Regions from separate parts of the Mesobacillus boroniphilus genome, predicted to be linked through region 2. Evidence: riboswitches for the same ligand, from Rfam matches in the RefSeq annotation. Region 2 holds a riboswitch; each other region holds the start of a gene.
What was found. A riboswitch is a leader RNA that binds a small molecule or an ion and turns the genes downstream of it on or off. The one in region 2 is predicted to bind cyclic di-GMP.

Region 1 (8,128 bases), on a different contig from region 2:
TCCTTTTCAATCGTCACTACTTCATGACCAGCTTCGGTGAAAGCACGCGAAGGCTCAAGATATTCTACATCTTCAAATAAATCGGTTATTAAACAGGCAATTTTTTTACCCATGGATTCAACAACTCCTTTTAAGAAATTCTCCACTATTTAAAATTCCCTGTCTTACGGCTATGAAACATTTAATACAAGTTCCATTATTTTGTATTAAATCAGGTAAATAGACCCATCTTATATCGAAAACAAAAAAATCATTTTATATTTCCGTCATTCAACTATAATTTAATTTAGGACATCAATAGGGAGAGAAGGCACCATGGATTTTAAATATGTCAATGTAATGGAAGAGGTAGTTTCCACTCTTGTCAATGTGTTGATGATGAGCCCTGATTATCAGACCTTCTGTAATTGCCAGAAGTGCCGGAATGATATCATTGCCATCAGCCTGAACACTCTTCCAAGTCACTATGTCACTACAGAAGATGGCCGGAAGATGGTCTATGAACAACTTAATACTCAGGAAAACAGAGCCTGGATTAATAAAAGAATCATCAGTGCCATCCATCTTGTCGGGAAATACCCGAAACATTAAAAAATAAAAGCTGCCATCAACGGCAGCTTCTTTTTTCTTATATAGACCGGGTATCCATACGTCGGGCAAAATCAACGAAACGGAACTTGTCAGGACGGTGCCTTGACTCGGTATATTGGAACAGGGTAGCATCGTCAAAATAAATATAGTTTTTCACGATGACGATCGCATGGAATCCTTCCATATCGAGGAGCTTCCTGTCCTGCGGGCTTGGTTCCTCTACGGTGAATTCCTTTTTCGCAAAGCTGATTTTTTTCTCAAGTTTCTTTTCTATATACTCAAATATCGAGTTTTCACAAATCTCACGTGACAGTCCTGGCACATGCCTTTCTACGAGAAAATCCTTATCGAGTATGACCCGTTCTTCATCAATATGCCTCACTCTTTTTACCTTCCAAACCTTTTCATCATCGTCAATATTCAATTCCCTGGCTATATCCCGTCCTGCCATTTCGAGAGTGAACTCTTCTACGGTCGTTTTCGCCTTTCCGCCCATGTTCTCCGCCAGTTCTTTAAAACTGATCAATCCGGAAATCGGAAATTGATGTCTTTTCAAATCGAGAACAAGAGAACCTTTACCGCGGATTTTTTGGATGAATCCATTTTGCGCAAGAAGATTCAGTGCTTTACGAATGGTTTCCCTGGACGTTTGATACATATCCGCAAAATCATTTTCAGATGGCAAAATCGTTTTAGGAGGATAATGACCTTCCTGGATCTGTTTGGAAATTTCTTCGTAGATCAATAAATACTTTTTCTGCATACACATCACCCGTACCTTGTCTGATTGCTACTATTTTACCTTTTTAATATCCTTTTGAACACAAATGACAATTGCGTTTGTATTTTTCAAACAATCTTCATAAAATAATGTACAATTCTTAATAACAAAGACCGATATAAAAGCATCGAGATTTTTCCCAACATATTTTTTTATAAAAGTGGACCAAAAGGACTTTAAGGTTGGTTATAATTGTTCTATAAGTTGTTCTTAATATGGAACTATTTTATCAGATTTGTTATGATATAACTATAAATTGATAAGGTGTGTGGATAAAAGTGATCGGTGAACGCGTCAAAAAATTTCGACAAGAAAAAAAAATGTCCTTATCTGAATTGGCAGAACAAGCTGGCGTGGCAAAATCCTATTTGAGTTCCCTGGAGCGAAATCTTCAAACAAATCCTTCAATCCAGTTTTTAGAAAAGATAGCTGGAGTACTGAATGTCCCAGTAGACCATCTAATTCATGAACAACCCGACAAAGAAAATATGGATTCCGATTGGGTCCACCTTGTAAAAGAAGCAATGGATTCAGGTATCACAAAAGACCAGTTTCGTGAGTTTCTGGAATTCAATAAATGGAGACTACACAATAAATAAATTTCAATGGACAGCCTTCGCTGTCCATTTTTATTTTCATTAATAGAAAAAAATAAAAAGCACCTCCATAAGAGCTGCTCGATCACACTTCTTTTGTCTATGTATTGAATTTCTTTTACTACTTGTTAGTCTTCGTTAAAAACTCCCTGATTTCTTCTTTGTTAATTCCCATCTCTAATGCTTCTAATATAAGCTGCATCCATTCTGTATCCAGTTCTTCAAAAACTACCTGCTCTTTAATCAAGTTCTTCCCCCCAAAATACAGTTAGTATTCCAGGCAGTCCGGCCATCATAGTACTTTGCACCTTAGATCCGTAACTTTGCGTCCTAGTTTTTCAACAAGTTTGCCTTTTTCTGAATCTCTATACTCACTTTTTAAGTCCCAATGTCATTGTACCTTGTTCTATATATTTAACATGTAACTATTTGTCGGCAACTATATAAGGATTTTTCCTCTTTTTTTCCAAACAATTACAAAATCACAGAGTGAAAGTCCTTTTATCTGAAAATTTAAACCATTTAAGCAAGGATATTTGTCATATTATATCTCTAATTGTTGAATTCTTTTTTAAAAATAACCCCCATAAATTTGATAATGATTCTATGGCTGGCTGTTTTTTTTATACAGATTCTTTTTCCGGCGAGTTAAAGTCACAACTTTTTCAAGACTGATGGCATTAAAGAACGGGTATCTCGTTAAATCATTTCCGCATATCGGGCACAGCCACTCCCCAACCTCACTGCTGCTAAACGAAGGACGGTTACAACGATCACAATTTTTTCTGTACACGGCCATCCAGCCCCTTTACATAGTTCTTACTTACTTTATTCCATTCGAGTATAGTCCATTTGCATCATTCCTGAAAAAGTCTAAAATATGGCTAATTTTCTTAAAAAAGAACAATAACCGTTCTTTTTTAAGAAAATACTCCGTTTATCTCAGTTTTTTGTATTTTTAAAAGAACTTATTTGTTCGTTATAATGAATAATAATTGAAATTAAAGGAGATTGCCATATGAAGATGAAGGTCGGCGAGAGAATTAAAAGTTTGAGGCTTGAAAAAAAGTATTCCATTAGTGAACTCTCTGAAAAAGCGAATGTGTCCAAATCCTATCTCAGTTACATCGAAAGAGGGATCCAGGGAAATCCTTCGCTTCAGGTTTTGTCCCGTCTGGCAAACAACCTGGATACAACTGTTGAGTATTTGATGGGACAGCAAAACATGAAAGTTGCAAGGATGCCTGTTGATGAGGAATGGGCTGGACTCATAGATGAAGCCATAAAAAACGGAATCAGCAAAGAAGATTTTGCTTATTACCTGGATTTCATGAAGTTTAAGAGCCGGAGCAATCAGGATAAGTAGGTAAAGGCATTTATATAAATTACAATGCAAAACAGCACTTTAGAACAAATATTTTCGTATGAGTGTCGCTTTTCGTACGCCCTTGTATTATGTTTTTAAAGGCTTTGATCTCCTTTTTCAAAACTGTAATGTTACGAAAAAATCCTAAAAAAAGAACCAGCCTTATAGGCTGATTCTCTGTTTGGCCAGGCTGGCTGCAATCTTTGCCCCCACCCTCGCATTATTTTTCACAAGTGCGATATTCGCCACAAGGCTTTTTCCATCTGTTAATTCTTTGACCTTTCCAAGAAGGAATGGAGTTACCTGCTTGCCGCCGATTTGTTTATCCCTGGCTTCACCCAGTGCTTTTTCAATCACATTTGCGATCAAGCTCTCTTCCATTGCGTCTTCTTCTGGAATTGGATTAGCGACGACGATTCCTCCATCAAGTCCCAGCTCCCATTTGGTTTGGATCATCTCTGCTATAGATTCTGGTGTATCAAGCCGGAAGTTAACATGGAATGGACTTGTTCGTGTGTAGAAGGCTGGCAGTGAGTCTGTCCGATAGCCTATAACAGGAACTCCCTGAGTTTCAAGGTATTCAAGCGTCAGGCCAAGGTCAAGAATTGATTTTGCGCCGGCACATACAACCGCGACATTTGTTTTTGCAAGCTCCTGAAGGTCTGCGGATATATCCATCGTAGTTTCTGCTTCTCGATGAACTCCGCCTATTCCGCCGGTCACAAACACTTCAATCTTCGCAAGCTCTGCGCAAATCATCGTTGCTGCCACCGTTGTCGCCCCATTTTTCTTTGCAGATAACAAATACGGCAAATCCCGCCGGCTCGCTTTCTCAACATCTTTGCTCTGCCCCAGGTACTCAAGTTCTTCATCTGACAAGCCAACTTTTATTTTCCCATCCAGTATGGCAATGGTTGCAGGTACTGCTCCATTTTCACGGATGATTTGCTCTACTTCCCTCGCTGTCTTGACATTCTGTGGATAAGGCATCCCATGTGAAATGATCGTAGATTCCAGGGCAACGACCGGTTTGCCTGCTTTTTTTGCTTCGATTACTGCTTGTGAATATTCTAGCCACTTTTCCAGCATGGAGTACCTCGCTTATTTAAAGTTTTGTTTATATGTGTCTAGCAATTGTTTATTATTCAAAATCGGATTTACAGTTTCGATTGATTGCAGCGTCAGGATTGAACAGGCCATGCCAATCTTGCAGGCATCCTCTGTTTGGATGCCATTCAAATGGGCATATATGATTCCTGCAACAAGCGAATCTCCTGCTCCAGTTACATCAATAACAGAAATCGCCGGGGGAATCAGGACGCCAGCTTCGCCTTTCGAGGTAAAATAAATCAGACCTTTGTCTCCGCGGCTGATGACAACCTTCTCCACACCTTTATGTATAATCAGCTCTGCTGCCTTGAAGAAGTCACCTTCATTGTTGATACTAATCCCGGAAATGGCTTCTGCCTCTTCCTTATTGGCAATCAGCCAGGTCACCCCTGTTAAATCCTCCGGCAGCTTTCTCGCTTTCGGAGATGAAACGGGAGTAATGCATAGCTGAATGTTTTCCTTATGGCAACGTTCAATAATCCTTTCAAGAACGCCCGCCGGGAAATTAGTATCCAGCATAACGAAATCTGATGAAGCAAAATAATTCCACTTACGGTCCAGGAATTCAGGTGTGATAAATTCATAGATTGACATTTCTGCTAACGCTACTGTCATTTCCCCCTCGTGGTCCAGTACCGCCGTATACGCTCCCGTAGACTGTCCCTGAAGAGTTTCTGATGGCGTTATATCTGCAAAAGCCTTTGTATATTCCATTAGCCATTGGCCTTCATGGTCATCACCGACAACCGTCAGTATGCTGACATCACTTCCAAGCCTTCCCAAGTTCTCCCCGATATTCCTGGCAACTCCTCCGCATGACTTTGAGCTTTCAGCCGGGTTCGAAGTACGCAGCTCAAGAACACCCTTCGGCCATATTTTGCGGTCGACATTCGCGCCTCCCACACACAGCACCTGGCGCCTTCCCGGTAAAATATACGCCCGTCCTACAAGCTTTCCTTGTTTTATTAAAGAAGAAATATAGCCGGCAACTGCTGAACGCGATAAATCTGTTTTCGAAGCAAGATCAATCTGTGAAATGAACGGATCCTCTTTTATCAGCTTTAAAATAAGACCCTCTTTTTCGTCCATGTTGCGCACCTCTCTATTTCCAAAATATAGCTTACACTTAAATTTTAAACCTTTATCTGAATATACACAACTTTATTAATATTTGATTGAGTACTTAAAACCACTGGTATACAATATTCAAAAAGCTTGGAGATTTTTCACAAAATCGTCATAAAAATAGTGTGCTTCTCACGCTTATCCCACTGATTTTTCGCATTTTAATCACAACTCCCTGATAGGATTAAATTCGATCAAAGGAGGAGATTTGAATGAAGAAATTTTTTGCTATTATGATGGCATTCTTTTTAATGACAATTGTTTCTGCCTGCGGTGATGAAGCTGGCGAAAACGAGAAAAAAGACAGTCAAGAAACTGCAGCAACAGAGGTGAAACACGAGGAGGATGACCATGCAGATGGCCCACACGAACCAGGTGCTGATGATGTTTGTGCTTTCTGCAATATGAAGGTATATACGGAAGCTAACCCAATGGGCGTTTTCACAGCTCAGGCAAAAATGAAAGATGGAGAGTATGTATTCTTTGACGACTCAGGCTGTCTAGTGAATATCCCAAGACGTGATGACGTTGAATTCGAGGAAAAATGGGTGCGTGATTATATAACATCTGAATGGATCGATGCAGATTCCGCAATTCCTGTAAAAGCAGACCTTAAAACCCCTATGAAATACGGCTACGCTTTCTTCAAGGACAACGAAAGCGCCGAGAAATTCATTTCAGAAAACAGCGACAAGAATCCTGCTATGGCAACATGGGAGCAAATCGACCAAATCGCAAACGAACGCTATATGAAAAAAATGAAGATGAATGGTGACAGCATGGATATGGATATGGATGACAAGGAAATGGACGGAGAAAGCGAAGAGGAAAGTGGCCATTGATGGAGGATATTTTGTAATAACCGTAGATAATAAACTCCCGGTGTGAAATTCAACACCGGGAGTTTTTACGTCGTATTTAGGTCGCTTACGCATTAGGACTAATGAAAGAAAACTTTTTCAAGTGGCGTATAGACACCGTTTTTTTGTACTAGTGATTTCACTGAATCACAATGCTGCAATTGCCCCTCCTGCATGAACGCAGCTCTATCGGCCAATTCCTCGACCAGGCTAAGGATATGTGTAGTAAAGAAAATCGTCCTGCCCTGTCGCTTTTCTTCCAGGATAATCTCCTTGAAGCGGTACACCCAGAGTGGATCTAGTCCATTAGTTGGTTCATCGAGAATTCGCAGCGGGACATCTGGCAACAGCGCCTGTGCAAGTGAAAGCCGCTGCTGCATTCCTTTGGAATATTGTTTAATCTGCATATTCCGTACATCAAATAACCCAACCTGCTGGAGGGCTGCAGTCACTTTTCCAGCACTTATTCCTCTTAATCTTGCGAAAAAAGTCAAAACTTCCAACCCCGACAGCTGGCGAGGAAAGAGCATTTCATCAGGCATATAGGAAAATAGTTTTTTGTAACCTTTGCTTTGCGGTTCAACTTCCATACCGTCCATATATACCATGCCCGCAGTCGGCTTCATAATCCCTGTAAGCATCTTGATCAATGTACTCTTGCCTGCACCGTTTCCACCGCAGAGTGCAAAGATTTCAGGCTTGGCGATTGAGAAACTGATCTCAGTAATCTTCTTTGTCGGACTATAATGTTTTGCCAATCCTTCTATCCTGATCCATTCCTGGCTATTCATCCTCAACCCCCCGTTTAGTCCTGTACACAGAGTATAGGACAGGCAGTACCGTCCAAAGTAAAACAGCAAGAATAAACAGCGTTTGGCCTAGCAATCCATCTGCCCAGATGGTTAAATCATATAATCGTGGCCCAAATACTGATGCTCCATCCAGCGACAGGATCGATTGGACGCGTATTAACTCTACCGGATTGAAAAAAATGGACACAGTCAGCATTGGCAGCAGCCATTGCTTCATCATGAACATGCTAAACCCCATAATGATAAATTCATAGAAAAGGACAAGATAGGCCCAGACAATCAAGCTGATCCCCAGCGCCTGGAACCGCGTTTTGGCCATTATGCCAATCATCATCGCCAGCGAAAGGAAAATGGCCGCCAGCAGGATAGAATACACATAAAATAATACCAGCAAAGAAACAGAGACTCCCCCGCCAACGAAGAAGATGACGAGCAATGCCGCACCATACCCAAACGTTAAGACAGACCAGATTGCAATAAACAAGCCTGTATACTTCCCAAGGATAACTGCCCATGGTGAAATTGGATATGTCAGCAGCAGCATTAGCCCTCGGTCTTCCTTTTCACCTGACAGGAACAGGCTGCCGATCAACAAAGACAGCAATGGAATCAGCAGTAAGTTGATATTCAGCAAGCTGGCCGTCATCCTATTAAACCCATCAAACCCTGTTCCGCCTGTGTTGCCAAGGAACGCCACCAGCACGGCAAGGGATGAGAACAATAAGCCAAAGCTGGCAAGCCAATGGCTTCTCATCATCAGTGTCAACTGCTGTCTCGCGATGTGCCTCATCGCTCCCAGCTCCAATCATGTTTCTTTAATGCCTTATAATCCAGCACTTCACCCATTCCCTGTTCCTTTATATAGTTTTCAGCGCTCTCCTTGTCCT
Region 2 (8,128 bases):
CACAGTACGGAGGATTTACCTTTTGTTTCCTTGCTGATTCCGGCATACAATGAGGAACAGACAATTGAGGAAACGGTTAAGTATGCATCAAGCCTCAACTATCCCAACTATGAAGTGATCGTCATTAATGATGGCAGCAAGGACCAGACACTTACAATACTAAAATCTTTGCTTGACCAGTACCCGAATTTGCGGCTCGTCAATGTCGTGAACAATAAGGGCAAGGCGAATGCGCTGAAACAGGGAGTGCTGGCCTCGAAAGGTGAACTTATCGCGACGATCGACAGTGATGCGATTCTGGATAAGGACGCGCTCAACCATATCGTCCCGCACTTCATCACTCCGAATAATGGAGAGAGAGTTGGCGCGGTTACCGGCAACCCGAGGATCCGCAATCGGACAAGCCTGCTCGCGAGAATCCAACTGGTTGAATACGCAAGTATTATTGGTTTAATAAAAAGGACGCAAAGAGTGCTCGGCAAAGTCATGACGGTTTCTGGTGTGTTTGTTGTTTTTCGGAAAAAGGCCCTTCTGGACGCGGGCATGTGGGATACCGACCTGATTACGGACGATATCGGGATTACCTGGAAGCTGCAAAGACGATTCTGGGACGTTCGGTACGAACCTAAGGCGCTTTGCTGGATGCTTGTCCCGGAAACGTTGAAGGGAATCTGGAAGCAGCGCCTGAGATGGACCCAGGGTGGAATTGAAGTCATCCTGCGCCACATGGATATTTTTATGGATTGGCGCCAGCGGAGATTGTACCCGGTCTATATCGAACAGGTACTGAGCGTCCTTTGGTCGATCACCTGGTTTGTGTCGCTGCTCATTATGCTGTACAAATATATTTTCGATCAGGAATTCATCATGCCAACATTATGGATCGGCAACTATCTATCGATTATATGTCTGCTGCAATTCCTGGTTGCGCTCTACATTGAAAGGAAGTATGAAAAAGGAATCCTTAAATACATGCTATGGGGAATCTGGTATCCCATCCTTTACTGGCATATCAACGCCCTGCTCGTCATAAGGGCAGTGCCGAGAGGGTTAAAAATACTCAGGAAAAATAAAGACCAATTTGCCACATGGGAGAGTCCGGACCGCGGACTACATATATAAGGGAGAAAATATGATTATTAACAGTAAGCAGTCAAAACCGCGAAAAATCATAGACATCCTGCTGACCTTTTTCGGATGGTTGTTTCTCGCGCTATTCCTATATAATCTCATCACTTATTTCGAAGGGGACCTGGACTTCACATTCATTGAACTGAATTTAGCCAACGCGAATTCAATCCTGCTCATCACCGTTCTTGTGGTAATCGTAAGCGCCGCCTTCCTTAGCTGGTGGAGTTCATACAACAAGCGCAAATACGGACCGCTCAAAAGAAGAACCTTCCCGCCACAGACAAGCCAAAAAGAACTCGCCGAGTACTTCGAACTAACAGAAGAAGAAATAAGACAGATACAAAGCAATCAATATATTGAGAGAAACTGAGAAGCATGGGGACGTACTCTTTGCTTCTTTTTTGTGTTTGAAGCTGCTGTTATGGCAGTTAGGATCAAAATTTTTAAAAAACTAAGGCTTAACAATGACTGATTTTTCTGAGTGGTATATGATGTAAAGTAACCACATTTTAATCTCCTTCCTTCCTCTCTGAATCAACTCTTTTATTGAATTTCCAAAACAAAAATTTTATAAGTGGTGATCAATATGGCTCGTAAAGCTAGGGTGAAAAGCACTAGTGGTATTTATCATGTCATGTTTCGCGGGGTGAATCGGCAGGATATTTTTCATGATGATGAAGATAGGATGAAGTTTCTTGAGATTCTGAAGAAATATAAGGAGTATGCTGGGCTTGTAGTGTATGCCTGGTGTTTAATGAGTAACCATATCCATCTGCTTTTAAAAGAGGGGGAGGAGGGAATTGGGGCGACGATGAAGCGAGTTGGTGTGAGTTATGCGTTATTTTTTAATTGGAAATACCAGACTTCGGGCCATCTGTTTCAGAATCGGTTTAACAGCGAAAGTGTAGAACAGGATGATTATTTCCTCACGGTGGTCCGGTACATCCATCAAAATCCGGTGAAGGCAGGAATGGTAGGGAGGGTGGAAGATTGGCGGTGGAGCAGTTGTTCCGGGTATTATGATCAACCATGTTTCCCGGAAGGTTTGCTTGAAAGAAGCAGGGTTTTGCAGATGTTTTCGCCTGATGCTTCCATCGCTAAGGAGAAATTCAGGGAATATAATGAACAAACTAATCAAGATGAGTGCCTCGAGGATTATCCGTTTAAGCGCCGGAGATTGACCGATGAAGAGGCAGGGCATGAAATCAAGGAAATCCTCGGTACCCGGGAAATCGCTCAGGTGAAGAGCCTGCCTAAAGATGAAAGGGACATTGTGTTAAGGAAAATCAAAAGTATTGATGGTTTATCTCAGCGTCAGGCAGCCAGGATCCTCGGTATCCCGCCTAGTCTGGTTTTTAAGGTATAAACAACTTTAGTAAGAATCCTCATTGAAAATCCACAATAGCAATCCTACCATATGAATGATCCTGTAAATGGTCCAAAAGGAAATTGAACTTTTATATCTGCACAAGTGTTATGCGTATTGCTATAGGGACTGGAAAATCAGTGCATCGTGATAGTTGCGACGATTACTAATGGCAGAAAAATGAAGAGAAGCAAAGGGTACGTCCCCATGCTTCCTTCTTTTAGTTTGGAGATGAAACAGGGGAACTGTCACCTAAATGCATTTGTAGTTCATTTTGGACTTTTTGTTTTTCTTCTTCTGGGATGATTTGATAATAGATTTTATCGATGATTGTTCCTGTTCCTGTTAGCTGTAATTGTTGAATGTCTTTGCTGGCATTTTTATAGTGTTTTTGGATGTCTGCCATTTCTCTCAGGGTCAGGTTGGTTTTTACGTTTTTGCTTAGGGCTTCTAGTATTTCGTCTAACTTAGTGATGGAGCTGAAGCTTCTCCCTTTGTTTATTACACCCTGTATGACTTGCCGCTGTCTTTGCTGCCTTCCAAAGTCCCCGTTTGGATCTTCTTTTCTCATCCTTACATACGCTAAAGCTTTATTTCCGTTTAGATCGATTTCACCTTCTTGGAAGTCATAACCGCCTTGGGAAAAAGTTAATGTATTGTCAACCGTAACTCCGCCTACAGCGTTTACGATATCTTCAAAGCCTTCCATATTTACTTGAACAAAATAGTCGATCGGGATGTTCAGGAATTCCTCGACTGTATCTATGGACATCTGTGCACCGCCAAATGCGTAGGCATGATTAATCTTGTCGTCAAATCCTTTTCCCACAATTCGAGTTCTTGTATCACGGGGAATGCTTACCATTTTAGTAGAGTTTAGTTCAGGATTCACCGTCATGACAATCATTGTATCCGATCGCCCTTTGTCACCAGGTCGGGCGTCCACACCCAGCAACAATACGGAAAAGGGCTTCCTGTTTTCATCGCTTACTTCATCGCTTTCTGCATGGGCGATGTTCTTACGCTGATCAGTCGTCTTGCGATCAATCGGCTGATGCATCGTTTCTACCGCTTTTGAGACAGATGAATAAATAGTGTATAAATAAACGCCGGCTCCTATCATGATCAATAATCCTATGATTCCCATAATTTGAAGCCTGGTCATCTTCTTATTTCTTCGTTTATTAAACCTCACATAACAACCCTCCAAATAAAATTTGATATTAAAAGTTCCTTGACCCTCCGCAAAGGAGTATCTTTAACGGAAGTATCTCTGGTCGTTTTTGCTAAAATCCTTTTTATATAATTCTTCAGAATGAATTTTTTTAGAAGTAACGATATAGAAGGGAATTGGATTTATAGCAGTTACCATTGATTTGCTGACTAGCTTCTCTTGATTAATAATTTGACGTACACCTTCTCAAAATTGTTACGATGAGCGGAGAAAAAAGTAATCCAACAAAAATCCTTTATTGGCTTTGCTGTTGAGATGAGCCTAAAAGGTTTAGGGCATGTTTGTTCTCTAATGATCTTCAGGTCCTTTTTCATGTCTTTTGAAAGAAGGCCTAATAGTTTATTATAGTAGTCCATTTTTTCTTAGGTTGTTCATTGGAAGGGAAACGGATTGAAATCATATAGATTGCTAGATTTTGAGCTATTTTGCCGTTCGGTACATAAGTGTTAAAATGCCTAACTTAATTGCATTTTGAAGAGTAGACGATAGATTCCATCTTTATAATATTCCTCGTGGATCGCTTTCAGAACCGCTCATTGCTGCAAAACGGGCAAGTCTTTTTAATCCTGCTAAATTCTCCCTTTGAGAAATTATGCCTATACTCCACCAGCCGCTTCTCCAAATAATCAAACTGTATATACTTATTTAATTCCTCAAAGACACCAAGTTTAATCATCATTAGAAACAGTTCTTGTGCTACGATTCACTGGTAGCCAACCAAGACCTCTATTGATTTGGACCGAGGGAATTTTTCCTACAGTAGTGTTCCGGTGTTTAGGACTTTTATATGACAGAAGAAAATTAGACTGTATTCAACATAAAATGACAAATAATTACAAAGGTGGTCAAATTAGTTTAAAAACGATATACTAGTTTCCATAGAAGACAACTTATGATGATCGGGAGAGAAGCGAAATTGAAACAAGGAAAGTGGTCTATTCTTTTATTGTTCATATTGGCAGCTATTACTCTGGCTGGTTGTGGCAAAGATGCAGTCAATGAGAATGTGTTAGCGAGCGAGGCAGCGGCAAAAAAGAAAGAGAAAAAACAATCAGTTTTAGCTGATAAGCCTGTGGTTCTTCATGGACTTGGATTTATTGAGGGACATATGGTTACAAACTCTATCGAGGCTTTTACAGCGAACTATGACCGGGGTTTCAGAGTGTTTGAGGTTGATTTGCAAATGACTTCCGATAATCGTTTAATTGCCCGGCATGACTGGGAATTGGTCCATTATGAATGGTTAGGGCAGGAGGTTCCTGAAGTAGGAGGGCCAAAGCCGTTTGATGAAATAATGCCTATGAAGATCCATGGTAAGTATACTGCACCATCATGGGAGCAAATCCTGGAGCTGATGCAGAAGTATCCGGATGCTTACTTTGTGACTGACACGAAAGATAAAGAGGAAGAAATAGTTCGTCAATCCTTCTCATATTTGGTAGAGGCGACAAAAAAGGTTGATCCGGAACTGCTGGACCGTGTCATTCCTCAAATTTATGATAAGCCTATGCTTGGTTATATAAAGGATTATCATGACTTTAACGAAGTAATCTATACGTTGTACAAACACACAAATGAAGACATCCCGACTCCGAAAGATTTGGCAGAATGGTCCGCCGCCAACAACGTAACGGCGATAACAGCCTTGCCATTCCGATTAACAGAAGAAATGCAAGCCGCACTAAATGAGAAAAATATCACCATTTACACACATACCATCAACAAACCGGAACACGCAGAAGCATACAGGTCCAGGGGATGGGGCATCTACACAGACTACCTCCTATACGACGGGGAGAATTATATTGCACCTTAAGAAGCACGAGAAAAGAAGCATGGGGACGTTCCCTTTGCTTCTTTTTTTATTGTTCTCGTCGACAAAAAATGACAAATTTAATTGGTTGAATATAGTAGAATTATAATGTGATAAAAGTCCTATTCAAATAATGATAAAGGCAAACTTATCGAAAGGTAAGGACGCAAAGCTGCGAGTCTAAAATCCTAAATGGATTATGATAGTCGGGTTGCCAAAGAAAGTCTCTATATTTACTTGGCTATCCTTTTACTAATAGGGATAGCTTTTATTTTACATATTCCCCTGAAAGTGGAGTGAAAACATATGAGTTTTATTCGGACTATTGGCAAGGGTGCCGGAACTGTCGGTGGTGGTTTGATCGGCGGAACCGTCAAGGTGGCTGGAAAAGCTGTGGGCAGCAAGTGGAAGGACACTGGGGAATGGATTGAAGAGGTTGGAAATGGTATTCAAGCAGCATCCGAGGTTGCATTTGAGAACGCCGGGCAGTTTCTGGATGGCGCTGTTCATGGAGCGTATGGTGCGATAAAACAAGATGAATATCATAAGCAAAAGGGCTTGATGGATTTAAAGGATTCTACCTTTAAGACAATAAAAGGGATAGGCTCTACCGTAAAATACACAGCGCAGAATGTTGGCACTGTATACAAGGGATACTCAAGCGGAGATAAAGACCAAGCCATCAAAGGGATGAAAAATCTCGGGAAAGTTGTAGCCGTATCAGGACTGGCAATCGGTATATTGGACTTCGCAGATGGAGCAGACGTTGCCGAAGCAGAGGAGCTTGTAACCAGGAATGACCACTTGAATGGATATGAACATCCTGAGACTGGTGTTCTTTTTGTGGAAAAGACAGTGGATCTGCCAAATGGCCAGGTGATCGAAGGGACTTTTCCAGTATTTGATGATTCCTTCAATGTCATCATAGCTGAAGAAATATATTCTGAAAGTGATAATGTTCATTTTAGAATAGCGAATGCAACATTGTACCAGGCAATCGTTGAAAACCCGCAGCTTGCCTATGAAATGAATCTGTCTCAATCTGATATCCAAAGCCTTGCAAGCGGGCAAACTCCTGAGGGATACACATGGCACCATAATGAAGAACCAGGACTATTGCAGCTGGTGGATGAAGAGACCCATGCTCAAACAGCCCATACAGGCGGCCGGTCCATTTGGGGCGGAGGCAGTGAAAATCGTTAAGCACAGTGGGAAGCTTATTGTGTTTTAGTAAAGCAGCCGAATGTCCATATTTCAAAAGATTTTAAAAGGGGAAATCAACTATGTTAAATAGCTCATTAAAAAAAGAAGCGATTGAAAAATTAAAGACTGCACTCAACAAATATGAAAGTTCTTCTAAAGCTTTACAGAATAATGCTATTAAACTTCATAATACGCGTAATTACGGAGTAGATGTTATTGCTAAAGTTGAGGCTTACATTAACACGTTAGCTAATACTCCAAAAGAGTTCGAAAAGAGTTTTGATAAAGTTCACGTTAACCTCGCCAGTTTCAAGACGCTTTCTGAAATTTCTTATGATGAAAAAGAAATGATTAAGCTAGCGGGTGGTGGTTCGGCAGCTGGTGTAGCGGCTGGTGTTGCCACAGCTGCTTTTGCACCAACAGCGGCAATGGCGATTGCTACTACATTTGGAACAGCCTCAACAGGTGCCGCGATTTCTGGTTTGTCGGGTGCTGCGGCTACCAATGCGGCTTTAGCATGGTTAGGTGGAGGTGCTCTAGCAGCTGGCGGTGGCGGTATGGCTGGAGGAAGTGCACTGCTGGCGTTGGCTGGTCCTATTGGATGGGGGATTGGAGCAGCCAGTTTAGCAGCAGGCGGTTTTTTTGCAAGCAAAAAAAATAAGGAGGCAGCGATGAAAGCAGATAGGGAGAGGGTTGAAATCGTAAAGGCAACAAAAGTTCTTGATGCTACCTCCGAAGAGATCATGAACTTGAGACATTCAACTCAAACCTTAGCTACAAAGTTGGAGCAAAGTTTAATTTCATTTAATAGTCTTTCAAAAAGTGTAAAATCTTTTACTGATTTTTCACAAGATCAGCGTGATTACTTAAGGGCGATTATTAACAACACTGAGAGCTTGTCAGCATTATTCATGAAGGAAGTTGGAAAGTAATGTCGACAAGTGTGTGGAAGGATCAGGTTACTGCAGCCGGGGTAGAAGGTTTTAATCATTGGAAAACCCAGTCCATTGCTAAGCAGTTAGACCAAATTGTTAAAGATGCACTGCAAGGTCAGCAACAGCAAAATGTTAATTTTGAAAATGCCTTGAAACATATGATGAAAATGCGTCAGTTTCTATCTGAGCCTAAGAATATTTTAGGTTCAGAGCAAACGAAGCATGGAGAAGTGGCAGAACATCTGGAAGTTAATATTCGTAATGCTTGGGCAGCTTTAAAGGGCCAAGGTGATGTTGCCACATTTGATGGAGTGGGCAGAACAGCACCGGAAGACTTCATTTTAGATGGCATTAAGTATCAATCTAAATTTATCAATGGTACTAATAATACACTTAAGCATGTGCTTGAACATTTCGAGAAATATCAAGACCGTTCGATGAACTAC
Region 3 (8,128 bases), 500 kb from region 2:
TGAATAAAATGAACTCTTCCGGCTTCAACGGAAGTCCGGACCGCCTTAGCATCGTCTCGAGCTTTGTATTTTTTTCCTTGGTCAGCATGGTCTTCCTGACCTTTTGTTTTGTCATTTGATAGTAAACCATCAAATTATATTGCTTCCGGTCAAGCTTCGTCCCGGAACTGGCCAGATATTTTTCAATCCGCTTCTCCAGACGCTTGTCAGAAAGAAAAATTCTTTGGAAAATAGAATATGACAATAGAAATACAGTCAACATGAACAATGCGGAAAGGCCATAAATCATTCTGCCCACTCCTCACCTTCAATGAAGACATTCGCCGGAATATGAATCCCTGATGCTTCAAGACGTTCATAAAATTTAGGGCGGACCCCAGTAGGAATGAGACGTCCGATGATTTTACCATCCTCATGCACGCCCTGCTGCTTATACGCAAAAATATCCTGGAGGACAATGACATCGCCTTCCATTCCCTGAACCTCGGTTATACTGGTGATTTTTCTCGAGCCATCCTTCAATCGGGATTGTTGGATGATAACATCAAGTGCCCCGGCAATCTGTTCGCGGATCGCTTTTACTGGAAGTTCGACACCGGCAAGCAATACCATCGTTTCAAGGCGGGCAATCATATCCCTGGCGCTATTCGAGTGTCCAGTCGCAAGAGAACCATCGTGACCTGTGTTCATCGCCTGAAGCATATCCAGTGCTTCAGCGCCACGGACCTCCCCGATGACAACACGGTCAGGCCTCATCCGAAGCGAGTTACGCACAAGATCCCTGATCGTGATTGCACCCTTCCCTTCGATATTTGGAGGCCTTGATTCAAGTGATACGACGTGGTCCTGGCCGAGCTGAAGCTCAGCAGCATCTTCAATGGTAACGATTCGTTCATCATGTGGAATGAAATTGGATAGTACATTCAATGTTGTCGTTTTACCAGAGCCTGTTCCTCCAGAGACGAATATATTCAACCTTGCTTTTACACATGCCTCAAGAAAGATCGCCATTTCCTGGCTGAGTGTGCCAAAGTTGACCAAGTCATCAATTTGAAAGGGATCTTTTGAGAATTTACGGATCGTTACTGTTGGTCCATTCAACGCCAGGGGCGGGATGATCGCGTTGACACGAGAACCGTCTGGAAGTCGCGCATCGACCATTGGGGAACTTTCATCGATTCTCCGGCCAATCGGGGCGACAATTTTTTCAATGATGCTCATAACATGCTCGTCATCCCTGAACATAATCGAAGTCAATTCAATTTTCCCTTTCCGTTCACAGTAGACCTTTGAGGGGCCATTTACCATTACTTCACTGACATCTTCATCCATAAGCAGCGGATTGATTGGTCCAAACCCGGTAAGGTCATTCCTCAGTTCATCCACTACCTTCTTACGGTCAATGCTGCCCCGGAATTGCTCATCCTCTTTCATGATTTCAATAGCCATGACTTCAAGCTGAGGAATGATATCCTCTACCGGTGAATCTTTATATTCCTGAAGAATTCTCTTATGTATCAGGTTTTTAAGCTCCTGATGCTTATCCTGTTTTCTTTTGGCTTCTGGATGGACAGTTTCTTTCGTGTGAGGTTCTCTGAAGACTGACCTGATGTCTACCTTCGGCTGTACGGGAGGATGAGACCGCAACTCATCCTGCTGGCCATCAGTTTCATCTGCTTGTTGCGTCCTTTCCTGTATCCGATTCAGAAGGCTCATTAAGGTGTTCCTCCCTTCATGCGTTTTCTTCCTATTAGTTTTGATAGGAAAGAAGGTCCCTTTGGTTCTTTGAATAAGGTAATCTCACGCCGGCTGGTTATTCGTTCAGCCATTTTAAAGACCGCTTTTGCCACATCAGTCTTGCCCTGATTCATTACAAAAGGAATCCCAATATTAAGTGACTGTGAGCATGTTTGAAAATCATTTGGGATATATACAGGATCATCGTAGCCAAGTATCCTTGCAGCATCCTCTGCCTTGATTACACTCTCCATATTTGCCCGATTCACAACGAGCGTTACTTTATTGCGAAGCTCAAGAATGTCAAAGGTCTCAATGAGCAGTTTGGTATTCTTAAGTGCTGACATCTCGAGGTTCGCCATCACCATGATCTGGTCTGCCCTTTCTGCGATATGCACAGTGTGTTCATTTAAGCCGACAGAAGTATCAACTACAACATAGTCATAATTCAACAGCATGAGGTCGAGAATTTTATCCACCGCATCTTTCGTGACAAGATCGGCATACTCAGGGCGATCCGGAGCCGCCATCACCTTCACGCCACTTTCATGTCTTGACATATAGCCAGCCAGAGAGTGCTCATCAAGAGTACTCAACCCTTCAATGACTTCTTTGATGGTAAAAGCTGACTTCAAGTCCATGGCGAGTCCGATATCCCCAAATTGAAAATCTCCGTCCAGAATCGCGACGGAAATATTTTTCTTCACCAAAGCTCCAGCCAGATTGACTGTCAGGACCGTGCGACCAATCCCGCCTTTTGCACTGCAAACGGCAATAAGCTCGCCACGTTTCATCTTAGCCGGCTTCTTTTCATGTATTTGCAGTTCATCAGTGTTATCCATGATTGGTCACCCTCCATCTTATTCAATCTTGATCGCTGTCGCCCGCTGCTGCTTTTTCCGTTATGACTGGCCGCTTATGCAGCATGAAATGGATATTGCCTTGTTCAGCAGAATTGACAAGCTTTAAAGCATCCGCTGGCTTAAGTTCTACCGTAACTGACGTATATTCAGCATATGGCTCCTGCGTATCCTCAGGCAGGACCATTTTCCGTCCAACCGCCAAAACCCTTGCTTTTTCCAAGATAATTTTAGACTCAACATTTCCTTCCTGACCTGGAAGCTTTTTTGAGAACATAATGTCGACTTCATCTTCAGGTTCAATCAGGTTCGCAGTTGATTGGTTTAAGTTAACCCCGACAGAAACAGCACGGTAGCCATCCCTGACTTTTCTAGAAACATAGATATGTTCTGTAGTCTGAGTTCCCAGTCGATGGGAAAGGATTGGCTCACCTTGTTCAATCTCAGCGTTCGCCAGCTTCCCTTCAACCTCCCCAAAGCTTTTAATGGAGTTGGCGTGCAATGCCTTTTCAGGAACCATGGCAGTTTCTAGTTTATTGGAAGTGATTTGCTCATTTTTCATGATTTTTTCTTTGGCAACAACAATTTCAACCAAGTTGCTATTCATTGCCTTTTCCGCATTTACTTGATTCATATATTGAAAGAATAAAAATGTCGTTACAATTCCCATTACTAATGCGAGGACCAAAACTAGCTTTGACCGCATATTTGATCACCTACTCCGTTATTCGAATGCTGTATGCGCCATTGGAGGCGGCTGCTTCACTTTCAAAACCAGTCCCTGGCCTTTGGATGAACATTCCTGTTATAGACGTGTCCAGCATGTCCATTGGTTCCGTAATATAAAAATAAGCAAAGCCTGTAATTCTTACTTCTTTTACTTGATTAACATCTATTTTGTTTGGTGAATAAGTAGGAACCAGTATAATCCGCGAGCAATCCCTGGAGTGAATATCCCGTGGCAATTCCGGACAGCTATTTACCTTTTCTTTTACTACTTCTCTTGTTTTACCAGCGATATTCCCTGTCTGAGTGATCACTATATCCCCTGCAGATAGTTCCTCCTGGTAGCCATTTCGCAGGTTTTCCTCATATGTCCTGGCACCTGTGTCACCCAGCGCAAGGACACCAAAATTTCCATACTCCACTCCACCGGTGTCGACCTTTAGCTTGTATTCTTTATTGAACTCCAACGGGATACTGTCATCAATTCCCAAGGGAGCTACACCAACAGCTCTGCCCATTGTCCTAAGCTCAGCTGCTGAATGCGCCTTTACTCTTACAGATTCAACTCCTAACAGTTTTGAAAATGCCAGTGGAACCGTCTTTGCCAGATCAATAGCGACCTTTTTCTTCATTTGGATTGAAAGACTCTCTATCTCAGACCCATTGTTGTGAGAAGCTACAGTCTTCCTTGTTATTTCATCTACCTTCGCCTCGTTATTGGTCAGCTCCTGAGCACCTGACAGTACAGCCGCATTGGCCGTTTTCTGAAGCTCAGACTTTGTCATATAGAGCATGCCACCATCAATGGCCAGACCCGCTATGGTTAAAAGGACCAATAAAGAAAAGGCTGCAAGGATAATCGTATTCCCAGACTCATCAGTAAATAAAAGTCTTTTAATCATTTTTTCCTCCTACTCGACTCTGATCGTAGACTCCGCTTTAATTGACAATGAAGAAGGAAACAGACTGGATACAAACGGAGTAAAGAATTGAAAAGGATATTCAAGCTTGACAGTAACGTAATCACCGGAATCACGGCTTGCATCTCCCGGGGAAATGTTAATTCTCAGCTGGTCAATCGGGTTAAGAGTGACATAATCTTTTGCGAAGGTAACAATTTCAGTATCATTTTTCCCTAGTCCGCCCATCCGGACAGTTTCCTGGGCTGCCATGTGGAGATGGGCATATGAATACATGATTCTTCCAAAATCAATGATACCCAGCAAAATGATAATGAGGACAGGAAGGATTAGGGCTGTCTCAACTAGTGACTGGCCACGCTCATCCCTCTTCATAGCAAACCTCCTCCAGAAGGGAAAACAATCGCTGCAAGTGCACCGATGGCGATCGCTACCCCATATGGATACGTTGCATTTAAAGAGTCTTTATCTAAAGCTAGCGGTATCTTCACCCCGCTCCGCAATCCCCCTATAAAATTGCCTATCTGTTTGATCCTGCTAAGTGCACCCTTCCGAAAAAAGAGGACAAATAACGCTAGTATTCCTCCCGCCAGCGCCATATAAACAGCAGCTGTCAAAACAAAGACCGTACCTTTCAATCCACCGATTACAGCGAGCAGCTTCACATCGCCAGCCCCCATTCCGCCAAGAAAATAGGGGATTAGCAAAATAGCAAATCCCACAGCAAGTCCGGCCAAGGCATGGCCAAGCCCTGCTATTCCTCCAACTGCGATATTGAGGATCAGGCCAATCGCGAGAAAGGGAATCAATACCTTGTTATAAATCTTCCGTTCTCTTAAATCGGTTATTACACAAATAACCAGTAAAGCTACTAAAATTAAATCAAACCACATTATTCCACCTCATCTTCATTGAGGAGTTTTAAAAAAGCCCCACGTTTCTCAACGCGAGGCTCCTTCTGCCTGTACCTCTGACTGGCGATTGTATTAATTAAACGAACTTCCATCACAAACTGTAGATAAGAATAAATGAGTGCTTTGATATGAAATGGAAAGTACGTCAATGCATATTATGGAGTAGTACCTGTAGTAGCTCCTGTTACTGCAGTAACAACATTAGTAAACATAGCTATGATTTGTGTGCGAAGAGATACTAATAAAGTAACTACCGCTACCGCAATAACTCCAAGTACCAAACCGTACTCAGTCATACCTTGTCCTTGTTCTTCTGTGAATAATGCTTTCATTTTTGCTATCATCGTTTAAAACCCCTTTTCATTTTATTAGTTTGATTGAATGACCGACTTTCGTTCCTGTATTCCGGATCGTGCCTTCTGGAAGCTCGAAGACGGAATACGTACCTTTGTAGCGCTTTCCCATTTTTGCAGGTTCTAGCTGTTCGTCCGCACCTACAATTTCATAGTTCTCGTTGATGTAAAGAACATCGATGGAATAGTTCATAAAAAAGGTATGGATGGACGGGCAGGGCTTTATGTAGAGACCGTGACCTTCTGGCAAGCTATCTGTCAGCATTAAACCTTTGAATCTGCTGAAAAAGGTATCTGCTATTTTTACATTCGCTGCCAACTCTTTGCCGTTCGATTCGTTCACGAGCCTCACTTCGCTTTTCACCTCCGACTGTACAAAAATAACCCCGCCTTTACCGAAAGGGGGGTTCACTGAATACACGCATCATGTAATTCACCCTGATCTTTCGGTAGCTGGCTGGCCTAGCATGAATTGCCGTAGCCCCTGTAGCTTTGCGTCGCTGGCTTTCACCAGGTTTGCCTTTGTCGAGTTCAGTATTTATCCGACTGATCTCTTACACACATCATAAATTGAAACATCGTTCTACAAAATCCACCGTTTTTCCTGATTTTTCAAAAAATTATACTATACCTATTGTCCTAGGATTATAAAACTACATACTTAGTCAGTAGTCCATTAATCACACTTTTTCCTTTAACGCCATATTTTTTATGTAAAATAATAGAAAATGAAATTTTTACCATAATAAATTAATAATTACTTTGGCACATGACATACTAATGTTTATAGGTAAATTAGATTGTTTTTTATGAACTTTTTAGGTCTTGCAGGGTAAATATTAGAGATTCTTGCTTAGAATTTTTTTGTTTTATATTAAAAACTTGCATTTACTCTTTATTACCGTCATGCTTGATAGAATGAAACATAAATAAAGTAGTGGAACGAGCAGGTGATACAATGATTGAGATTAAGACTTCTGAAATTAGTGATGGAGAATTCAACAGAGGGGTATTCGCAACTCGCGATATTGCAAAAGGCGAACTAATCCATGAGGCTCCCGTCCTTTCCTATCCAAACGACCAGCATGTTCACATCGAGAAGACTGCGCTGGCTGATTATGCCTTCGAATATGGCAGTAATCATTCTGCAATCCTCCTTGGTTATGGGATGTTATTCAACCACTCATATGAGCCTAACGCAACATATGATATCAATTTCGACAATCACACTTTTGATTTCTTTGCCTATCGCGACATAAGCGCTGGGGAAGAAATTGTCATCAATTACAATGGTGAAGTGGATAATAACGACCCACTCTGGTTCAATGAAGAGAAATAACAAAAATGCGGCTCCCGTTTTAAGGAAGCCGCATTTTTTTATTTTGAGAAGTTTTCATCTGTCTCGAAACAATCCAATTCAACAATCACTGTTGTACCTTGACCTTTTTCGCTAGAAATCTTCATAGTTCCACTATGCTCCTGGATGATTTTATTGCTTACTGTCAGCCCAAGGCCGATGCCTTTTTCTTTCGTAGTGTAAAATGGGGTGCCGAGATACCGAAGCCGGTCTGATTCGATTCCTGTTCCTTCATCCGAAATGCTGACCAACACTTTTCTCGGGCCATTTTTTTGAAGTTCTATGAAAATATCCCCTCCATCAGCCATGGATTCAATCGCATTTTTCAAAAAGTTCACAAACACTTGCTTTAGCTGATGCTGATTGCACGATAGTCTAACGTCCTCTTCTGGATAAGCTGTGTTGATTTGGACATTGTGCATCAATGCTTGCGGATTAATGATATTGATCGTGCTGTCCAGGATTGACTTCAGGTCCTCATTGACATACTGGACGGCCTGCGGCTTTGCTAGTGACATAAACTCGTTGACAATCATATCGATCCGGTCAAGTTCATTCATGATGATTGCCAGATAATCCGATTGCTTCTCTTTATCAAGGCAAGTCTGCAATAATTTTGAAAAACCCTTTAATGAAGTCAGAGGATTGCGGATTTCATGAGCCACCCCCGCTGCCAGCTGCCCGGTAACAGACAGCCTGTCCAAATTTCGAATTGTTGCCTCACTCTTGACTCGGTCCGTAATATTCCTGCCGACACTGACAAAGGACTCTATCTCTTTTCTCTCATTGTATATTGGCGAAAAATTGTATTCTGTGTATACAGAATTCAGGTCGCAAGTGGTAAACTTCTTCCGTAAAATCTGCGGCTCACCTGTTTCGATAATTTCCTTCAGCTTTCTGTCAAGGATGGCATCTTCCTCTGGCGTCAAAAATTCACTCAGGCTTTTGCCGATAATTTGCTCTGTCTTCAGACTTATTACTTTTTCATGTGAGGGAGAAGCATACAGGATCACTTTATTCTTATCAATCACCTTGATCATATCGGTCGTATTTTCGGTGATTAGTTCGTACAATTCCCGGGTTCTATCTAGTTCACGCTCCATGCTGACTATTTTGGTGATGTCACGGTAAATCGCAATGATTGCTATGATTTTCCCATGCTTATTCCGGAAAGGAGAGTAAGAGACAGCAATATCGAGCATGGATCCATCTTTATGGAACCGCTTCGTTATCATATTGGTATATGTTTTACCATTCTTGA
Region 4 (8,128 bases), on a different contig from region 2:
AGGAGAATAGTTAATTTCCATAGGAAAGATGAGGTGAGCGTAATGTTTAGTCAGTCTCCTTATGAATGCAAGATAGAATGGGGAAGGCGTGGGGCCAGGGAAGCGGCAGAGCGAGGGGACATTGTTGTTATTGTCGATGTTCTCAGTTTTTCGTCAACGGTCGTTTCCGCTTTGAGCGCGGGTGCAATCATTTTTCCATATCCGCCTGAACTGGATGGAATTAAATATGCGGAAAGTATTGGAGCAGAATACATTCTCGGCAGGGCAGAAGCAGCCAGGGGTGGGCGACCGACTTTATCGCCGGTGACCTTCAATGAGGAGCATCGAAATAATCAGTATGTTTTATCTTCCCTCAATGGAGCTTATTGTTCGTGGATTGCATCTAAGGTACCTGCTCTATTAATAGGGTCATTGCTCAATGCTTCAGCTGTTGCAGCCACTGCGGAAAGGATCCAGCAGGAAACAGGAACAGGTATTACAGTAGTGCCATGCGGGGAAATGTGGGATGGTACTCATGAAAATGAAGACCGGCTTCGCCCTTCGGTTGAGGATTATTTAGGGGCAGGTGCGATCCTTGCCAAGCTGAATGGCGAAAAATCACCGGAAGCGGAAGTATGCACAGGAGCCTTTAATAGTTCGGTAAATCGATTAAAAGATTTGATATGGGATTGCGGAAGCGGGCGTGAATTGCGGGAACGAGGTTATGAGACAGATGTCCGATATTGCAGCCAGCTCAATGTGAATAACATCGTGCCAATCATGAAAGAAGGAAGATTTATAATGTGTAAATAGAAAGTGCCTGGCATGGAGCCGGGCACTTTTAATAGTGTTAATCATAACTATGTCAATTTTTTGATATTAAAATTATCCTCTAGCAATGCCCAGTTTTGCGGGAAAGGGTAACCCAAGACCCAGTAACTGACACCACGCAGATTGTATTGCTTGATCAAATCAAACTTTGCCTGTGCGCTGCGGGCGTCTTCGAACCATACTTCGTGTTTGCGGCCCTGTTCATCTGTGTAGCGGAAGTATGGTGACGCGGCTACTGTGTCATATTGAATTGCAGCTCCATACTTGATGGCACGGCTGACTGCTTCCTGTGGGCTGTATGTTTCAGCTTCCTGGCCCTGTACATGGGGGATGATCCAGTCTCTGGCATATAGCTGAAAGCCCATCAGGATTTTATTCCTCGGAATAGCCGTAATCGCGTAATCTAGCACTCTGCGGATTTCGTTCAATGGCGAAACAGCCTGTGGTGAACCGTAACGGTAGCCCCATTCGTAGGTCATCAAAACGACATAATCTGCTATTCTGCCGTGTGCGGGATAATCATGCGCTTCATATAATAATCCTTTCTGGTCGGCACTGATCTTTGGCGCAAGAGAAGTTGATACAAAATAGCCTTCCTTATGGAGAGCATCCACTGCTTCCTGAAGAAACGTATTATAAAGCTCACGATCAGCAGGCAGGACATTTTCAAAGTCTATATTTAAGCCACGGTAACCTTTTTCACGCATGACAAAAAGGATATTGTTGAGGAGTGTGGTACGATTTGCTTCACTAGCCAGAACTTCATGGGCGATATTCTCACCAGCCTCAGTCGCTGTAAAGTTGGTGATCGACATCATTGGCAGTGCACCTTTTGCCAGTCCTGTCTGGATAGCTTCGGTATCATCCTTCATGTAAAGGACAAGTGACCCGTCAGGCTGGATGACGTATGCGAACGGAGCGATATAGGTCATCAGGTCGGCTACTTCGCCTACCAGCTCAATTGCTTTTTCGTCGGAATGGTAGGTGAATGAATTTGATTCAATTGTTGGTTTCCGTTTTGGAATGACTAGAATGGTCCCTGGATATAGAAGGTTTGGATTTTGGATTTGATTGGCCTTAATGATTGCCTGTACTGTTACCCCATAGCGCTGGGATATGTGCCATAGGGTTTCACCGCGTTGAATGGTGTGGCGGGTTGCGGGTATGCGGAGTACGGTGCCTGGGTAGATAAGAGCAGGGTTGGTAATGGCATTCGCCTGGATGATGGCATCTATGGTTGTTCCGTAACGCTGGGCAATTGACCATAATGCTTCGCCGTATCGAACTGAATGGAATGTATCATGGGATGGAATGAGCAAGGCCTGGCCCACCACTAGTTGATTTGGATTTTCGAGACCGTTAATATCAGTAATCTGTGGAATTGTCACTTGATATCTGTTCGCGATTTGCCACAGTGATTCACCTCTTTGGACAACATGAATGATCATTATGAACCTCCCCGGGAAAAAGTCCTGCAATGATAAGATATATATGTGAATGGAAGGTCTTTTATTAAGGCTGTTTTGGAAAAAGGTGGCCGAAATGGACGAATCAGATTTTGCTTTCCGGGAGGATATAGAATTTTTAATTGATTTTTCAAATGGACTTTATCCATGCGTTTTCATCTATTTTACGCGCTAGATAAATTCCAAGTGTTCTACTATCTTTCATTACTAGGAATTGTAGCTTCTTCTTTGTTCAACACAGCCCAAGAAATAATAGTAGTGCTATCGCGTACATTGTTGGCTTGAATACGATCAAGTAACCTCGATACCCCGTCTTTGTTAGATGAATTGGAAAACTCACCAAAGATTGCTTTTGGTTCAATGAATGGTTCTCCTGGGCACTCAACCAGGCCATCCGTTATCATAAGAAGATGATTGACGCCTTTCCGCAATTCCTTTGCTCCGCTGCTGAAGCAAGGAACAGCTTGGCTAAAGGTATTTACTTGACCAATCCATTCAAAAAAATGCCTTTGGTTCACTTGATATTGGCCAAGGGAGGAAAGTTCAGGATGATGCAAGTAGAATAGGCAGTCGCCAACTGAAAACCACCAGCAGTAGTTGCCTTTCCTGGCCACGATTAAGCAAGCGGTTTCTCCTTTTATTCTCTCGCAAGCTTCTAAAAAATCTTCACTTTGAAAAAGATTAAGGGTAATACGCTGCAGATTTTGAAAAGCCTCATTGGTCGAAAGTGATAGCGCACCTTGGACATCCCCTTTTATTTGACTGAAGGCTTCAACAATCAGTTCAGCGCTTTCTGAGCTATTGTGGGCATCTAAAAGAATCACAAACTCCCAATCTTGTTCAGGATTTGACATAACGAAGCATCCATCCTCATTTTTGTATTGACCTGCACTGGAATTACCTCCGTATCGGCCAATGATCATATTGCCCAGTTCAATAATACTCGGCTCGTCTACAAAACTCTCCCGATTTCCTACCCAATTGAAAACTAGATGATTATTCATATGTACTTCCCTGCCTATTCTATATTCATTCAACCTTTCCTTTTGAGTAATCTGTTTAGTTATTAGTCTACTACTTTTATTGTGTAAATAAATCAAAAAAGGAGCTAGTGGGTTTCTTAAAGGATATCCCACTATATCTCTGGTAAAAAATGAAGTCTTTTATGAAATCCCTTAGGGGGTGAGATTTGGAACACCAAAACGGACAGCCCTTCTGGCAAAGACGATTGAACGTCTCAGTGAAATACAATAATCGGTGAAACTACGAGTTAAAACGTTACCCTTGCTTATCTCCAGTATGCAGGGGGCGCTTTTTTTGTTGGATTGACCTGTTAAGAGTTATACTTACTAAAAGTAAATAAATTAATATGCTGTTGAAACAAGTCAGGAGGGGTAAGATGTTCAAAAGAGATATCAAGAAACATTGGACAGTTCAATATGAAGAGAGAGGGATGCCGCATGTCCAGGCAGGACTAGTGCTGAACCCACAAAACTGGAGGGAGTTGGATCCATTCATTCTAATGGCGGAAGACTGGTTTAAACGTGGGACATTTTCTGATCACCCGCATCGTGGCTTCCAGACAATCACGTATATCATTGACGGAAGGCTTGAGCACATTGACAACCATGGCGGACACAGCATTCTGGAATCTGGTGACATCCAGTATATGAATGCAGGCAGCGGTGCGCGACATGCTGAAGAGGCAGTGGACAATGACATAGCGCATACACTGCAGCTCTGGCTGAACCTGCCTAAGGAGTTGAAAGGCACAACGACTTCTTATCAAAACGTGTATTCCGAAAATGCACCAGTTGTCCAGTTTGAAGGCGGAACTTTAAAGGTGTATTCAGGAGAAACTGCCGGAGTGAAAGGGCCTCTCGAATCAAGAGTGCCATTTACCCTATCAGAAATTCAGCTAGCTGAGGGGGCGAATTTCACATATGAATTGCCGGAATCGCATAACGCGTTCCTATATATACTTTCAGGTGAAGTCGATGCCGGCTCAAGCCAAACAAATCTTCAAAAGTCTTCTGCGGCGACTTTGACATTTAATGACGGAGGCGAAGGTACAAGCGAACTAATGCTGAAAGCGAACAAGCGCTCAAAAGTATTGGTATATTCCGGGAAGCCAATCAAAGAGGAAGTGGTCGCCTACGGACCGTTCGTGATGAATTCGATGGAGGAGATTCGCCAGGCTTACCGCGATTATCAGGAAGGCAAATTCGGCGAGGAAGCCAAGTAGATGGGTATAATTACCCAAATACTTTGAATTATAGTCTTTTTTAAACATTTCTATTTCTTTTTGTCTGTCGAAAAAGTAAGATAAAAGTAGAATTAAAATCCGATAATGGCAAACCTAGGGAAATCTGGGGGCGCAAAGCTACAGGGGCTAAAGTCGTCGACCATGCCAGCCAGTTGCCGAAGAATCACATAGCCAATGTATGTGTGCTGCTCTCGGACAGCACTTTTTTATGTCGATTTTAATTCCAATATTAAAAATAGTGGGGGTATTGGAATGAAGAAGCTTTTAGCATCAACAATTTTGACCGGAGTGCTTGCATTTGGGACGGCAGCATCTGCAAGTGAGGTAGTTGAAACGGTAGACCCGGGCACGACACCAGATGAGTTTTTGTTTACGTTTGACCAATTATTTGAGGAATTGAAGCTTTTAGTCACCTTCGATGATGAAAAAGAAGCCCAGCTCCTCCTTGAATTCGCGAACGAGAGACTGGCTGAAGCTACCGCAATGTCAGAAGAAGAAAAAACAGAATTCGTCCAACAAGCGTTTCAAGAATATTTAGAAGCTCTTGAGGCAGCTGAAGAGAAGGTCACAGAAGTAATTGTAGAAGAACAGACTGATTCTGAAGGTGAAGACGAACTGACTGAAGAGCTGGAAAACGTTTCTGAAGTTAAGGATGAACTTACTGAGGAGCTTGAAGATGAGCTAAAGGAAGAGGTTGAAGAAGCAACGGAAAAAGCGAAGGTGGTTGCTAACGTTGTAAAGGGCCTGGATCAGGAAATGGTTTCCCAGCTGCGAGAACAAGAGCTAGGGTACGGCCAAATCGCTCAAATCTTCTGGCTTGCAGAAGCAGCTGGGAAAACAGTAGAGGAAATCGCTTCTTTATATACAGAGGAGAAAGTTGGATTCGGACAGGCAGCTAAGCAGCTTGGTGTCCATCCATCAAAGATGAAAGGACTTGCATCAGGGAAAAAACAGGCTTCCGAAGAAGAAACAGATGAAGAAGCAGAAACTGATGGATCCGAAGAGGGCACTGAAGAAGCAGAACAGCCAGGCGAAGCAGCGGTTACTGAAGATGAAAATGAAGACACAACTTCAACTGAGCAAACGACTGAACAGCAAGTGAGTGTCGCATCAGCTAGTACCACTGAAACAAAAACTAACACTAAGAATAGTGTCACAAAAGCAGAAGAAAAGAAAGCTGAAGCTGTAAAGAAGGCAGAAGAGGCAGCAAAGAAGGCTGCTGAAAAGAAAGCGGAAGCTGAGAAAAAAGCAGAAGAACAAAAACGTGAAGCAGCAAAGAAAGCTGAAGAAAAGAGACAAGAAGCAGCAAGAAAACAGGAAGAAGCCAAAAAGAATAAACAAAAACAAGAAGAAGATAATGATGAGCAAAAAGATGATGACAGCGATGAAGATTCCAACTAAGAAAAAGGGGAAAATAACGGTAAGTAAAAGCAGGCAAAAGGCCACCCAAAAAGACTGTTAATACTGGTGATGTATTTGACAGATTTTGAGTTGTCATTTATCATAATCGTATACATTTGAATAGTTCTCCTAAAGGGGAGTAGCTTTCACAACAGAGTCGTCATTACGGAGATCACTCCCGGCTTTGTTGGCAACGACCGTTGTTAGCAAGACCTTTGCCATATTTGGTGAAGGTCTTTATTTGTTTTCCAGACCTTCACCTAAGCGGGTGGAGTTTTTTTATGGAGAAAGCACAGAGATGTATTGCAATGAAACTGGCAAAAAATAGTCTTATCAGAGGCGTTTTCCTGCGGTTAAACATAAATTTAAGTATTGGAGTGTGATTTTGTGAAGAGATTACAGCTTAGTTTTAATGAATTGGTAAAAAAGAACAAGGAAGAATTATTAGCAGACCAAAAGCGGATCGAGATAATTGAGAAGCGGCTTGATGAGAAATACACCAACCTAAAAAAGTAAACATAAATGGAGGACCAGGATGCTATTGCGAAAGTATATGTCATTGCTAGGAGTAGGTTCCGCCCAGATTGACCTGATTTTGGAGAAAGATGTTTTAATCCCTGGTGATTCGGTGAATGGGAAGTTTTTGATAAAGGGAGGGACGGTTGACCAGGACCTCCAGCTAATTGAGTGTGCCCTTGTCATGGTTAACTTGAAGACAGAAGCAGAAAATGTACTGGATACTGTAACAATTGATATACAGTTGAGGATTCAGCCAGATGGTGATGATGAAGTGCCGTTCAGCTTCCTGCTTCCCGCGGATGTGCCTCCTTCAAACAAGGATATCTCTTATCATTTTAAAACAAAGCTGGTCTTTAAACAGGGAACCGAAAGCTGGGATGAAGACATGATCAAGGTGGTTAAGGGCTGAACTGGGTATCTGTGAGTGTGGAACACAACCTGTTACTACCGTTCGGGCAAACTATGAAAGGAGCGAGAGAAATGAATCAATATGAACATCTGGCAAATAGTGTTGTTTATTCCATCCGAGGATCAAAAGCAGCTTTGGTTCATAAAGATTCATCACTGAAGCTGGTTGGAGAGGGCAGAAGTGCGTTCGCGTTCAGAATCAGCGGAACAGACCTTGTTATAAAGGTTTTTTTTCCTCAGTTTGAGAAGGTTGCAGCAGAAGAAGCCGAGATTTATAAGGAGCTTGCTGGAAATCCATTTTTCCCTTCACTCCATGAATCGGGAAGCAATTATTTGGTCATGGATTATGTCCAGGGCATGACACTCTATCAATGTTTGGTAAATGGCATGCCGATTGCCGCCGGCCATATTGAGGAAGTCGATCATGCCCTTACGCTTGCAAGAGAGAAAGGCTTGAACCCCTCCGACATACATCTGCGGAACATCATCATCACTCCTGATGATGAAATCAAGCTTATAGATGTGGCTCGATTCCGGCAGACGAAGCGATGTTCTCAGTGGGAGGACTTGAAAACAGCTTTTTATAAATATTACAGGCATCAACGCTTCCCGAAAAAAATGCCAGTGCCTGCGATGAATTTAATTGCATATTGTTATAAAAGAGGAATGCTGCCAACTATTAACTAATCTTGAATGGCCGCAGTCCTCTTTTTAAATTACATAAATTCCGAATAGAAAGCTAGATAAGAAAAAAGAAGCTGGTTCACTCGTTTCGCAAACGAGGTCGGTGAACGTCCATAAGTTCAAAAACTTGTCCTGCATTCTAACCCTGCGTTATGATGGGTTATAACAGTGCATTTTGGAATAGAATCCGTAGAAGTATATATAAAATTGTCTTTGAACACATGGAGGAATCTAAATGACCACAGAACTGCAAGCATTAGGGGAAGCAATTGTCAGCAGGAAGCACGAAATCGCCAAAGCTGTCCACGAAGACAGGTATTCTGAAGCTGTTTTAACAGAAGCTCAAAAATATGATCTTGGCAAAATTGAACAACAGATCCTAGAGATTCGAGCGAACTTCATTGAAATATTCGGTCAGGCATTGATTGAGCATGAAGACCAGGAAAAGGTATTTGCTAAAATTACAACCTGGGGTAAGGAAACCGGAGAGTATATCTATAAGCTGGGCGCCTCTCTTGATGAAGCTCTTAAAGATACTAGCTATTACCGTGATCATATCTGGAAGGCAATCAAA

Region 1: linked by a shared signal. The riboswitch ahead of DYI25_RS19780 (anti-repressor SinI family protein) and the one ahead of DYI25_RS14795 (HNH endonuclease) in region 2 are both predicted to bind cyclic di-GMP.
Region 3: linked by a shared signal. The riboswitch ahead of DYI25_RS17090 (DUF192 domain-containing protein) and the one ahead of DYI25_RS14795 (HNH endonuclease) in region 2 are both predicted to bind cyclic di-GMP.
Region 4: linked by a shared signal. The riboswitch ahead of DYI25_RS20050 (DUF5667 domain-containing protein) and the one ahead of DYI25_RS14795 (HNH endonuclease) in region 2 are both predicted to bind cyclic di-GMP.

What each region holds. Positions count from the first base shown of each region.
Region 1 covers NZ_QTKX01000003.1:493,670-501,797, reverse strand. The annotation lists gene DYI25_RS19800 (type 1 glutamine amidotransferase domain-containing protein) at 1-113, opposite strand, end outside; gene DYI25_RS19795 (late competence development ComFB family protein) at 316-591, shown strand; gene treR (trehalose operon repressor) at 629-1,354, opposite strand; gene DYI25_RS19785 (helix-turn-helix domain-containing protein) at 1,651-1,971, shown strand; gene DYI25_RS19780 (anti-repressor SinI family protein) at 2,090-2,215, opposite strand; cyclic di-GMP riboswitch class I at 2,245-2,330, opposite strand; gene DYI25_RS19775 (helix-turn-helix domain-containing protein) at 2,987-3,334, shown strand; gene DYI25_RS19770 (pseudouridine-5'-phosphate glycosidase) at 3,497-4,423, opposite strand; gene DYI25_RS19765 (carbohydrate kinase) at 4,436-5,533, opposite strand; gene DYI25_RS19760 (nitrous oxide reductase accessory protein NosL) at 5,782-6,411, shown strand; gene DYI25_RS19755 (ABC transporter ATP-binding protein) at 6,510-7,220, opposite strand; gene DYI25_RS19750 (ABC transporter permease) at 7,213-8,031, opposite strand; gene DYI25_RS19745 (nitrous oxide reductase accessory protein NosL) at 8,028-8,128, opposite strand, start outside.
Region 2 covers NZ_QTKX01000002.1:361,440-369,567, forward strand. The annotation lists gene pgaC (poly-beta-1,6-N-acetyl-D-glucosamine synthase) at 1-1,122, shown strand, start outside; gene pgaD (poly-beta-1,6-N-acetyl-D-glucosamine biosynthesis protein PgaD) at 1,133-1,501, shown strand; gene DYI25_RS14780 (transposase) at 1,718-2,497, shown strand; gene DYI25_RS14785 (LytR family transcriptional regulator) at 2,718-3,692, opposite strand; gene DYI25_RS14790 (phosphatidylinositol-specific phospholipase C/glycerophosphodiester phosphodiesterase family protein) at 4,624-5,547, shown strand; cyclic di-GMP riboswitch class I at 5,676-5,763, shown strand; gene DYI25_RS14795 (HNH endonuclease) at 5,851-6,747, shown strand; gene DYI25_RS14800 (hypothetical protein) at 6,828-7,679, shown strand; gene DYI25_RS14805 (hypothetical protein) at 7,679-8,128, shown strand, end outside.
Region 3 covers NZ_QTKX01000002.1:862,359-870,486, reverse strand. The annotation lists gene DYI25_RS17130 (type II secretion system F family protein) at 1-289, opposite strand, end outside; gene DYI25_RS17125 (CpaF family protein) at 286-1,716, opposite strand; gene DYI25_RS17120 (AAA family ATPase) at 1,716-2,579, opposite strand; gene cpaB (Flp pilus assembly protein CpaB) at 2,602-3,303, opposite strand; gene DYI25_RS17110 (pilus assembly protein TadG-related protein) at 3,314-4,225, opposite strand; gene DYI25_RS17105 (TadE/TadG family type IV pilus assembly protein) at 4,235-4,618, opposite strand; gene DYI25_RS17100 (A24 family peptidase) at 4,615-5,136, opposite strand; gene DYI25_RS17095 (Flp family type IVb pilin) at 5,313-5,501, opposite strand; gene DYI25_RS17090 (DUF192 domain-containing protein) at 5,518-5,862, opposite strand; cyclic di-GMP riboswitch class I at 5,956-6,041, opposite strand; gene DYI25_RS17085 (SET domain-containing protein) at 6,469-6,849, shown strand; gene DYI25_RS17080 (PAS domain-containing sensor histidine kinase) at 6,888-8,128, opposite strand, start outside.
Region 4 covers NZ_QTKX01000003.1:557,096-565,223, forward strand. The annotation lists gene DYI25_RS20030 (2-phosphosulfolactate phosphatase) at 43-792, shown strand; gene DYI25_RS20035 (LysM peptidoglycan-binding domain-containing protein) at 840-2,258, opposite strand; gene DYI25_RS20040 (protein phosphatase 2C domain-containing protein) at 2,471-3,280, opposite strand; gene DYI25_RS20045 (pirin family protein) at 3,676-4,521, shown strand; cyclic di-GMP riboswitch class I at 4,619-4,702, shown strand; gene DYI25_RS20050 (DUF5667 domain-containing protein) at 4,795-5,943, shown strand; gene DYI25_RS20055 (FbpB family small basic protein) at 6,331-6,459, shown strand; gene DYI25_RS20060 (sporulation protein) at 6,479-6,871, shown strand; gene DYI25_RS20065 (protein kinase family protein) at 6,943-7,557, shown strand; gene DYI25_RS20070 (STAS domain-containing protein) at 7,790-8,128, shown strand, end outside.